DNA from 2 places in the Vreelandella sp. EE27 genome. Region 2 is predicted to be linked to the other one. Evidence: riboswitches for the same ligand, from Rfam matches in the RefSeq annotation. Region 2 holds a riboswitch; the other holds the start of a gene.
The links. A riboswitch is a leader RNA that binds a small molecule or an ion and turns the genes downstream of it on or off. The one in region 2 is predicted to bind thiamine pyrophosphate.

Region 1 (4,416 bases), 750 kb from region 2:
GTCGTTGCATTGCCAAGCGTCCAGCTGCCGGTGGCCTGACCGCTTCGGTAGCGCAGGCAGTGGTGCTCGGCCAGTGCCTCGAAGGTCGTCGGCGTGCCCATGCGCTCAAGGTAATCCGGCGAGGCGCAGAACAGCATCCGGCAGCGGGTGATACGCCGGGCAATCAGGTTGGAGTCGGCCAGCTTGCCGATACGGATCGCCACGTCGTAGCCCTCCTCGACAAGATCCACTCGGCGGTCGTTGAGATCCAAGCGCACCCGGAGCGCGGGATGCTCGGTCATGAAGCGGGCGACCAGCGGCGCCAGGTGGCGCACGCCGAAGCTCATCGGCGCATTGATGCGCATCTCGCCGCCCACCTGCTGGGTGGTACTGCTCACGTCGCTCGCCGCTTCGTCCAGCGCCTGCAAAATGGCCTGGGCGTGGGCCAGGTAGCGCTCGCCTTCGGTGGTCAGGTGAATGCGCCGGGTAGTGCGCTGCAAAAGCCGCGCCCCCAGCGACTCCTCCAGCGCCATCACCTGGCGGGAAAGCCGGGTACGCGAGATATCCAGCGCCTCGGCGGCGCGGGTGTAGCTACCCAGCTCGGCGACCTTCACGAAGGCACTGATATGCTCGAGTTGGTGCTTCACCGTTTGAACGCCAGGGCGGCCTGGTAAGGGTCGGGCGTGCCGCAAATGGCCGAAATCACCGCCAGGCCGTGGGCACCGGCTTCGAACACGCGCCCGGCGTGCTCGGCTTTCAGCCCGCCAATGGCCACGCTTGGCAGGCGGCTCGCCCGGGCCAGGGCTGCCAGGCCGTCAAAGCCCAGCGGCTGGGCGTGATCCTGCTTGCTGGTGGTGGCAAAGACCGGGCCGAGCCCCAGGTAGTCCAGCGTCTCAAGCGGAGCACTTTCGAGCTCGGCCAGCGTATTGATCGACAGCCCCAACAGCGCATGACGGCCTAAAGCCTGGCGAGCACTCGGCACTGTGGCGTCGCTTTGACCCACGTGCAGGCCATCGGCGCCGCTTTCGACGGCCACGTGCAGCCGGTCGTTGATGATCAAGGGAACGCCGCTACCCGCCAGCAATGCCTTCAAGCGTCTGGCCTGGTCGATCATGGCCGCATCGCTTGCGTGCTTGTCGCGAAGCTGCACGACGGTGACGCCACCGGCCACCGCCGCCTCGACCGTTTTTTCGAGCCCGTAAGCACTGCACAGCGCCGCGTCGGTCACCAGATAAAGCGAAAGGTCGAGGCTCACTGCGGCGCTCCCTGGCTGTTGGCCGGGTCGACGTTCTCCCAAAGGCCCTGACGCGATAGCGTCTCGGGCGTCAGCTGATAGAGCGCATCCAACAGCTCGACCTGAAAGCTACCCGGGCCGCTGGCTTTTTTCCCTGCCCGGCTGCCCGCCAGTGCAAAGCCGGCAAGCGCGGCTACGCTCGCCTTGAAGGGTTCCTGAGGCGTGGCGGCAACGAAACCGGCCGCAATGGCGCTAAGCCCGCAGCCAAGCGTAGTCACCCGGGGCATCAGCGCGTGGCCACCGGTGACCCGGGCATGTTGGGTGCCATCGGTGATGAAGTCCTGCTCGCCGGTCATGGCCACGACGCAGCCGTGGCGTTGGGCAAGCGCGATGGCAGCGTCGTCGGCCTGCTGGACATTGGCGGCGGCGTCCACGCCGCGACCGCGACTTTCCAATCCACTAAGGGCCAATACTTCCGAGGCGTTGGCGCGAATGATCGTGGGCTCGAGGGCTAAAAGCTCTTCACACAGCCTTTGACGATAGGCCGTGGCGCCCACCGCGACCGGGTCCAGCACCCAAGGCTTTGTTTGGCGCCTGGCCACCTCGGCGCAGGCCAGCATCGACGCTGCCCAATGCGGCGAGATGGTGCCGATATTGATCGAAAGCGCATCCGCGATCGCCGTGAACTCCGGCGCTTCTTCTTGGGCATGCAACATGGCAGGCGAGGCGCCCACGGCCAGCACGAGGTTGGCGGTCGAATTCATGGCCACGAAATTGGTCATGCAGTGTACGAGCGGCGTCGCATCATGTAGCGCGCTCAGGTAGCGTCCAAGGGGGGGTAGAGTCATGGCATCCTCCCGGGCGGGAGGTGGTGAGAACACCACGACTCCCTACGCCGGTACTATCCGGTTCAGGTTCAAAGGGTACGTCTCAGCCCGTTGCCGGGCGCCCCTGTCGTGGGTCTACTATCCGGATACTGAGGTGGCTTGTAAAGCCTGGCGAGTATCTAGTGCACGGCATCCATGGCGTGCTGCTGTAAGGTGATCAGCGGAACGATGTCGAGGGTTTTCTCATGCGTGCCGGACAGGATGACCGGCGGTGCCAGGCCGACATCGGCGGCTTCCTGCCAGCGTTTGGCGCAAAGGCACCAGCGGTCGCCCGGCGCCAGGCCCGGAAAGCCGAATTCCGGGCGCGGGGTGACAAGGTCATTACCCTGCGCCTGGGAGAACGCCAGGAACTCTTCTGTCACAATGGCGCACACCGAGTGTACGCCGATGTCATTAGGGCCTACGCGGCAAAAACCGTCGCGGTAGAAGCCTGCTTTAGGACTATGGCAGCAGGGTGTTAAAGGCTCACCGAAAACGTTACGGTCACGAGACATGATGCCTCCTGAGAGCAGGGCTGGAATTAGCCAAGGTCTGCCCTCATGGTTAAGTTTGTATGTCGAACGGGCGTTGAATGTGCGTTGCACCTGTATCAATTAGACTACAGCCTTGTACAAAGTCTCGGTTTCGTCAAAGTTTCGCGTCAAATAAGGAGTGTTCCATGAGTTTCCAGGGTGAGCAGCATCCCGGCGTCGTACCCGCGCCGGCCAACACGCAAGGCTTTCGTCTCAACCACACCATGCTGCGGGTGAAAGACCCACAAACGGCGCTGGCATTTTATTCGCGCGTATTTGGCATGCAGGTACTGCGCCGGCTCGATTTCGACGAGATGCAGTTCTCGCTCTACTTCCTTGCCAATGTCGAAAGCGACGAGCAGATTCCCGAAGATACCCGTGAGCGCACGGCCTGGACGTTCAGCCAGAAAGGCCTTTTGGAGTTGACCCACAACTGGGGCACCGAAGAGCAGGCGGATTTCGCCTATCACGATGGCAACGCCGAGCCCCAGGGCTTTGGTCATATCTGCTTTAGTGTGCCGGATCTTAACGCCGCCCAGGCCTGGTTCGACGTCAATGAGGTAACGTTTGTGAAGCGCGCCGAACAGGGCAAAATGAAGGATGTCATCTTCGTGAAAGACCCGGACGGCTACTGGATCGAGGTTATCCAGGCGGACTTGATGGCCGAGACGGGCGACTAGCGTGGCGCATCTGCTTTTTCGGCTGCGCCATGTCACCGATGAAGAGGCGTCGGAGGTGCGCGCGCTACTCTTTGAGCGCGGCTTTGATGTCTACGAGACCCAGGCGGGCTTTTTCCGGTTGGGGGTCGATGCGATCTGGCTGCGCGATGAGGGCCAACGCGAGGCCGCCGACGCGGCGCTTGCCGAGTACCAGCAGCGCCGCCAGCAAAGCGAGCGCCACGCCTTCGAGCAGGCCAGGGCCAGGGGCGAGGCGCCGACGCTCTGGCGGCGTTTTATGGCTCACCCGCTTCAGGTGGTGCTCACCCTCGTCGCGGTGGTGTTGATTGCGCTGCTGACGCTGTTGCCGTTTCTGGGCCTTGGCGGCCTTTAGCGGGCTACGCCGCGGACAGGTGACCGCGCTTGAGGTACAGGCGCACGCCGTCGCTTCCCGCCTTGAGCGTAGGCAGTGACCCAAACGGATAGCGACACCAACTGCCTGCCGGGTACTCGGTGCCGCCTTCCCAAAGCACACCCTCCAGCACGAATATCTCGAGCCCCTTGCTAAGCTGCGGGTAATTGACGGTCACATCGGCTTCCCACTGCTCGAGGCTTACCCGCTCCTGGCCGTGGGTGTGCAGCATCTTATAGCGCACACCCTCGCGCTGGTCGGGCTGCCAGGGCAGGCGGTGCGCGGGCATCGCAACGCGTAGCGTGTCGGTATGCTCGAACTGGTGAAGCTTGACCAGAATCAGCGCGCCCTCTTCGCCTATTTGCGGGGTGTGGCCGGTCCCGATAGGGTTGCGCAGGTAACTGCCCGCCGGGTAGCAGCCGTGTTCGTCGCCAAACACGCCTTCCAGCACGAAAATCTCTTCGCCGCCGCCGTGCACGTGGCGCTCGAACTGGCTGTGCGGGGCATAGCGCACAAGGCTCGTCGCCCGGGCGACCTCGTCGCCGATGCGGTCCAGCATCATCCGCTCAACCCCGGCACTGGGGGAATCCACCCACTCGTACTCTGCAGGCATCACACAGGCAAACCGGGAAAAATCGGCGTTTAAACGCATGGGCTGACTCTTGTTCACCAGGAAAAGAGGCTAAGTCTCCTCATCCCGCGGCAAAAATGCAACGCATAAACGCCTGGGCGGCAT
Region 2 (4,416 bases):
CTCTATTGTCCCCTGACGCTGAATCGGGTTTTTTCGATCGACATCGCGCACCTTCGAAAAAACGGCCTCGATGGCCCGCTCATATCAAGCGCGGGCCATCGAGGCCATGGCAGCGAAGCGACAACGTATTGGCGCGTTACACCTTCTGGTAAAGCTCGCCGCCTTCCTCGCGGAATTTATCCGCCTGTTCCTGCATGCCCCGCGCCGCGTCACTTCCCGAGGCGGTGTCGCGGTAGGTATCGCGCACTTCCTGGCTTATTTTCATCGAGCAGAACTTCGGCCCGCACATGGAGCAAAAATGCGCCACCTTGGCGGAGTCCTTGGGCAGGGTTTCGTCGTGATAGCTGCGCGCGGTATCCGGGTCCAGCCCCAGGTTGAACTGGTCTTCCCAGCGGAACTCGAAGCGCGCTTTGGAGAGCGCGTTGTCGCGACGTTGGGAGGCCGGGTGGCCCTTGGCCAGGTCCGCTGCGTGGGCGGCAATCTTGTAGGTGATGATGCCGGTTTTGACATCCTCCTTGTTGGGCAGCCCCAGGTGCTCCTTGGGCGTCACGTAGCAGAGCATCGCGCAGCCGAACCAGCCGATCATGGCAGCGCCGATGCCGGAGGTAATGTGGTCGTACCCTGGCGCGATATCCGTCACCAACGGGCCCAGGGTATAAAAGGGCGCCTCGTCGCAGTACTCGAGTTGCTTGTCCATGTTCTCCTTCACCAGGTGCATGGGCACGTGGCCGGGGCCCTCGATCATCACCTGCACGTCGTGCTGCCAGGCAATGTGGGTCAGCTCGCCCAGGGTTTTCAGCTCCGCCATTTGGGCGTCGTCGTTGGCATCGGCAATCGAGCCCGGGCGCAGGCCGTCGCCGAGAGAGAACGCCACGTCGTACTGCTTGCAGATCTCGCAGATCTCCTCGAAGTGGGTATACAGGAAGCTCTCCTGATGGTGATACAAACACCACTTCGCCATGATGGAGCCGCCCCGGGAGACGATCCCGGTGACGCGGTTGGCGGTCAGCGGCACGTAGCGCAGTAATACGCCTGCGTGAATGGTGAAGTAGTCCACGCCCTGTTCCGCCTGCTCAATCAGCGTGTCGCGAAACACCTCCCAGGTGAGGTTCTCCGCTACGCCGTTCACCTTTTCCAGCGCCTGGTAGATCGGCACCGTGCCGATGGGCACCGGCGAGTTGCGCAGTATCCACTCGCGGGTCTCGTGAATGTTCTGCCCGGTGGAGAGATCCATGATGGTATCCGCGCCCCAGCGGATGCCCCAGGTCATCTTGTCGACTTCCTCCTCGATGGACGAGGTCACCGCCGAGTTGCCCAGGTTGCCGTTGATCTTCACCAGGAAGTTGCGCCCGATGATCATCGGCTCGCTTTCCGGGTGGTTGATGTTGTTGGGAATGATCGCCCGGCCGCGGGCCACCTCAGAACGCACGAATTCCGGGGTGACCTCCTCGGGGATGCTGGCGCCGAAGTTTTGGCCACGGTGCTGGTGGCCTAAAATACGCTCGACCTCGGCATCGCCCAACGCTTGGCGGCGCTGGTTTTCGCGGATGGCGATAAACTCCATCTCCGGGGTGACGATGCCAAGGCGGGCGTAGTGCAGTTGGGTCACGTTTTTGCCGGCTTTCGCCCGGCGCGGCGTGCGCTTTAAATCAAACCGAAGCTGGGCAAGGGTGGGGTCGTTGGCGCGGCGGTTGCCGTACTCCGAGGTCAATCCTTCCAGAAACTCGGTGTCGTCGCGCTCCTCGATCCACGCCCGGCGCAATTCTGGCAGGCCTTGGCGTAAATCGATTTGGGCTTCGGGGTCGGTGTAAGGGCCGGAGGTGTCGTAGACCAGCAGTGGCGGGTTTTGCTCATCTACCCCGCTGGTGGTAGTCGGCGACAGGGTAATTTCGCGAAACGGCACGCGAATGTCCGGCCGCGAGCCTTCTATATAGCGCTTGGTGGAGGCGGGCAGCGGCGCGATGGCGGCGGCATCGACTTGGGCGGTTTCGGCCAGGAAGTGTTGGGTGCGGCTCATGGTCGTGGTCTCTTTTTTGTGGTTGTAGTGGCGGTTAGTCGGTCAGGTCCAGCCCCATCTGCCAAAAGTCGATCTCCAGGCGCGTGGCATCGCGGAAGATTTTAGACAGTTCTTCAAAGCGCGCGGGCGTGACCTCGGCCAATCGGGCGTTCAGCCATTCAAGCTCCGCGTGCATCGCGGTTTGAAACTCCTCGCCTTCGTACATGGCGATCCAGGCGTCATACGCGTTATCGCCACCGCGCACCGTAGTGCCCTGGGCGTTCAGCCAGTTGGCGATCTCGCCGTAACCGACCAGGCACGGCGCGAGGGCCACGTGCAGATCCAAAAGATCGCCGCGGCTGCCGGTATCCAGCACGTAGCGGGTGTAGGCCATGGTTGCGCGGGCTTCGGGTAGCTCGGCCAAGTCGGCCTCGGAAATATCCCACTCACGGCAAAAGCCGATATGCAGGTCGAGCTCTACATCGACGATAGCCTTCATGCCCTCATGGGCCTGACGCAGGTCGGCAAGCGTGGGGCTCTTGTAGGCGGCCAGCGCGTAGGCGCGGGCGAAGTGGATCAAAAACAGGTAATCCTGCTTCAGGTAGTGGCGAAAGGATGCTTCAGGGAGCTTGGCGTTGCCCAATTGGCGCACGAAGTCGTGCTCGATGTAAGCGCGCCAGTCGTTTTGGCAGGCGGTGGTGAGATCGTTAAAGCAGTAGCCCATGTTTCCTCCGGGGGTAGAGATCCGAAGGGCAGGCGAGAAGATCGAGGAAATGGCGGGGAAGGGGAGAGAGAAATTGCACCGGCGCCATCGCTTGATCCCTACGCCGGTACCCGCGCTTTTCCAAGAAAGCGCATTAGCCGGATCAGGTTCAGCGGGACCAGCGCTTGGAAGCTTTAAGCTCGCCCTGCGCCATCTCAGCCGGATATCACCGGCACCCCGTCAAGCAGTTGTCTTGGCGAGTCTAGGGCTGGGCGGGGGGAGATGCAAGTGAGGCTATGGTCGAATTTCTTTGCCCCATCGAGAATCACTGGGGTAAATTTACTTGAGTAGCGGCATCAACTTTAGTGAACCTGCCAAGCTGTTCATCGAAATTGAAAAGACGGCCGTATAAACAATTTTAAGCACCCATTAAGCCAAGGAATCGCTTTGGATATACGCATTGATGATTTAAAGAGCCCGGAAGTGATCAGCTTGATAAGCGAACACCTTGCCTCAATGGCACCGACGGCGCCCCCCGAGAGCCGCCATGCACTCGATCTTGATGGGTTGCGAAGCCCCAACATTACATTCTGGACGATATGGGACGGCTCGCAACTTGCAGGTATCGGCGCACTAAAACGCCTTTCTCAAGAGCATGGAGAGATTAAATCCATGCGGACGGCCCAACGCTACCTGGGCCAAGGCGTTGCGTCCCGGTTGCTTTCGCACATTGTCGATGAAGCCAAAAAGAACGGGTACGTTCGGCTGAGCCTGGAAACCGGTTCGATGGATTATTTTGAGCCAGCGAGGAAGCTATACGCCTCGTTTGACTTCACGCCATGCCCACCTTTCGAAGATTACGTAGACGATCCGAACAGTGTATTTATGACCAAATATATCGCCTGAATCAGGTTCAACGGGAATAACGCTTGGTATCCTAAAAGACATGCTCTGCGTCATCTCTGGCGGATATCCTCGACACCTCGACAAGTAGTTTAGGGCGGTGGAGGAAGGCCCAAGAGGGTAGTCAACGGTGCTACGGGTTAATTTAATCGATGGGGGTATCAACACTCATCATCACAGCATGTTGCGATCTGGAAGCATCGATATTGGACTACGATAACAAAACAGGCTGGGAAACCTTCTACCGCGCCAATCAAACGCGAGCCGCGTCACCGCTGTTAAGGCGCGGCTTGGGTAATGAATGTTTACCCAAAGGCAACGATCATGCTATCGATTTAGGCTGCGGAGGCGGCATTGAAACCGCGCTACTTCTTAAGGCGAGTTGGAAGGTGTTGGCGATCGACAAGGAGCCCAACGCCATTGCGCGAATCGAAGCACTGAAAGCTGAATTACCCGGTATTGATCTGGAAGTTGTGGCTTCGCGTTTCGAGGAATTGAAAGGCCTGCCATCGTCAGCACTGATCCATGCCGGACTAAGCTTGCCGTTCTGCGAGCCAACGTACTTTTCTACATTGTGGGGCGTGATCTTTTCAGCATTAGAGCCGGGCGGCTTGTTTGTCGGGCATCTCTTCGGTGACAGGCATGATTGGGCCAGCTATTCAGAAATGAGCTTTCATTCGAAGCCAGAAGTAGAAGCCCTTTGCAACGGTTTGGAGGTTGAGCTTTTTCGTGAATGTGAAGGTGAGGGCGGACTGGTAACGCATCAATGGCACCGGTTTGATCTGATTTTGTGCAAGCCAATGGTTTGATTGAA

Region 1: linked by a shared signal. The riboswitch ahead of thiM (hydroxyethylthiazole kinase) and the one ahead of tenA (thiaminase II) in region 2 are both predicted to bind thiamine pyrophosphate.

The regions. Positions count from the first base shown of each region.
Region 1 covers NZ_OZ309109.1:208,920-213,335, forward strand. Annotated here, with positions in the region: gene ACWHVV_RS01035 (LysR substrate-binding domain-containing protein) at 1-626, opposite strand, end outside; gene thiE (thiamine phosphate synthase) at 623-1,234, opposite strand; gene thiM (hydroxyethylthiazole kinase) at 1,231-2,061, opposite strand; TPP riboswitch at 2,084-2,176, opposite strand; gene ACWHVV_RS01050 (DUF2237 family protein) at 2,220-2,594, opposite strand; gene gloA (lactoylglutathione lyase) at 2,759-3,292, shown strand; gene ACWHVV_RS01060 (DUF6164 family protein) at 3,294-3,662, shown strand; gene ACWHVV_RS01065 (cupin domain-containing protein) at 3,667-4,332, opposite strand.
Region 2 covers NZ_OZ309109.1:956,883-961,298, forward strand. Annotated here, with positions in the region: gene thiC (phosphomethylpyrimidine synthase ThiC) at 137-2,017, opposite strand; gene tenA (thiaminase II) at 2,052-2,720, opposite strand; TPP riboswitch at 2,799-2,949, opposite strand; gene ACWHVV_RS04545 (GNAT family N-acetyltransferase) at 3,147-3,605, shown strand; gene ACWHVV_RS04550 (class I SAM-dependent methyltransferase) at 3,809-4,411, shown strand.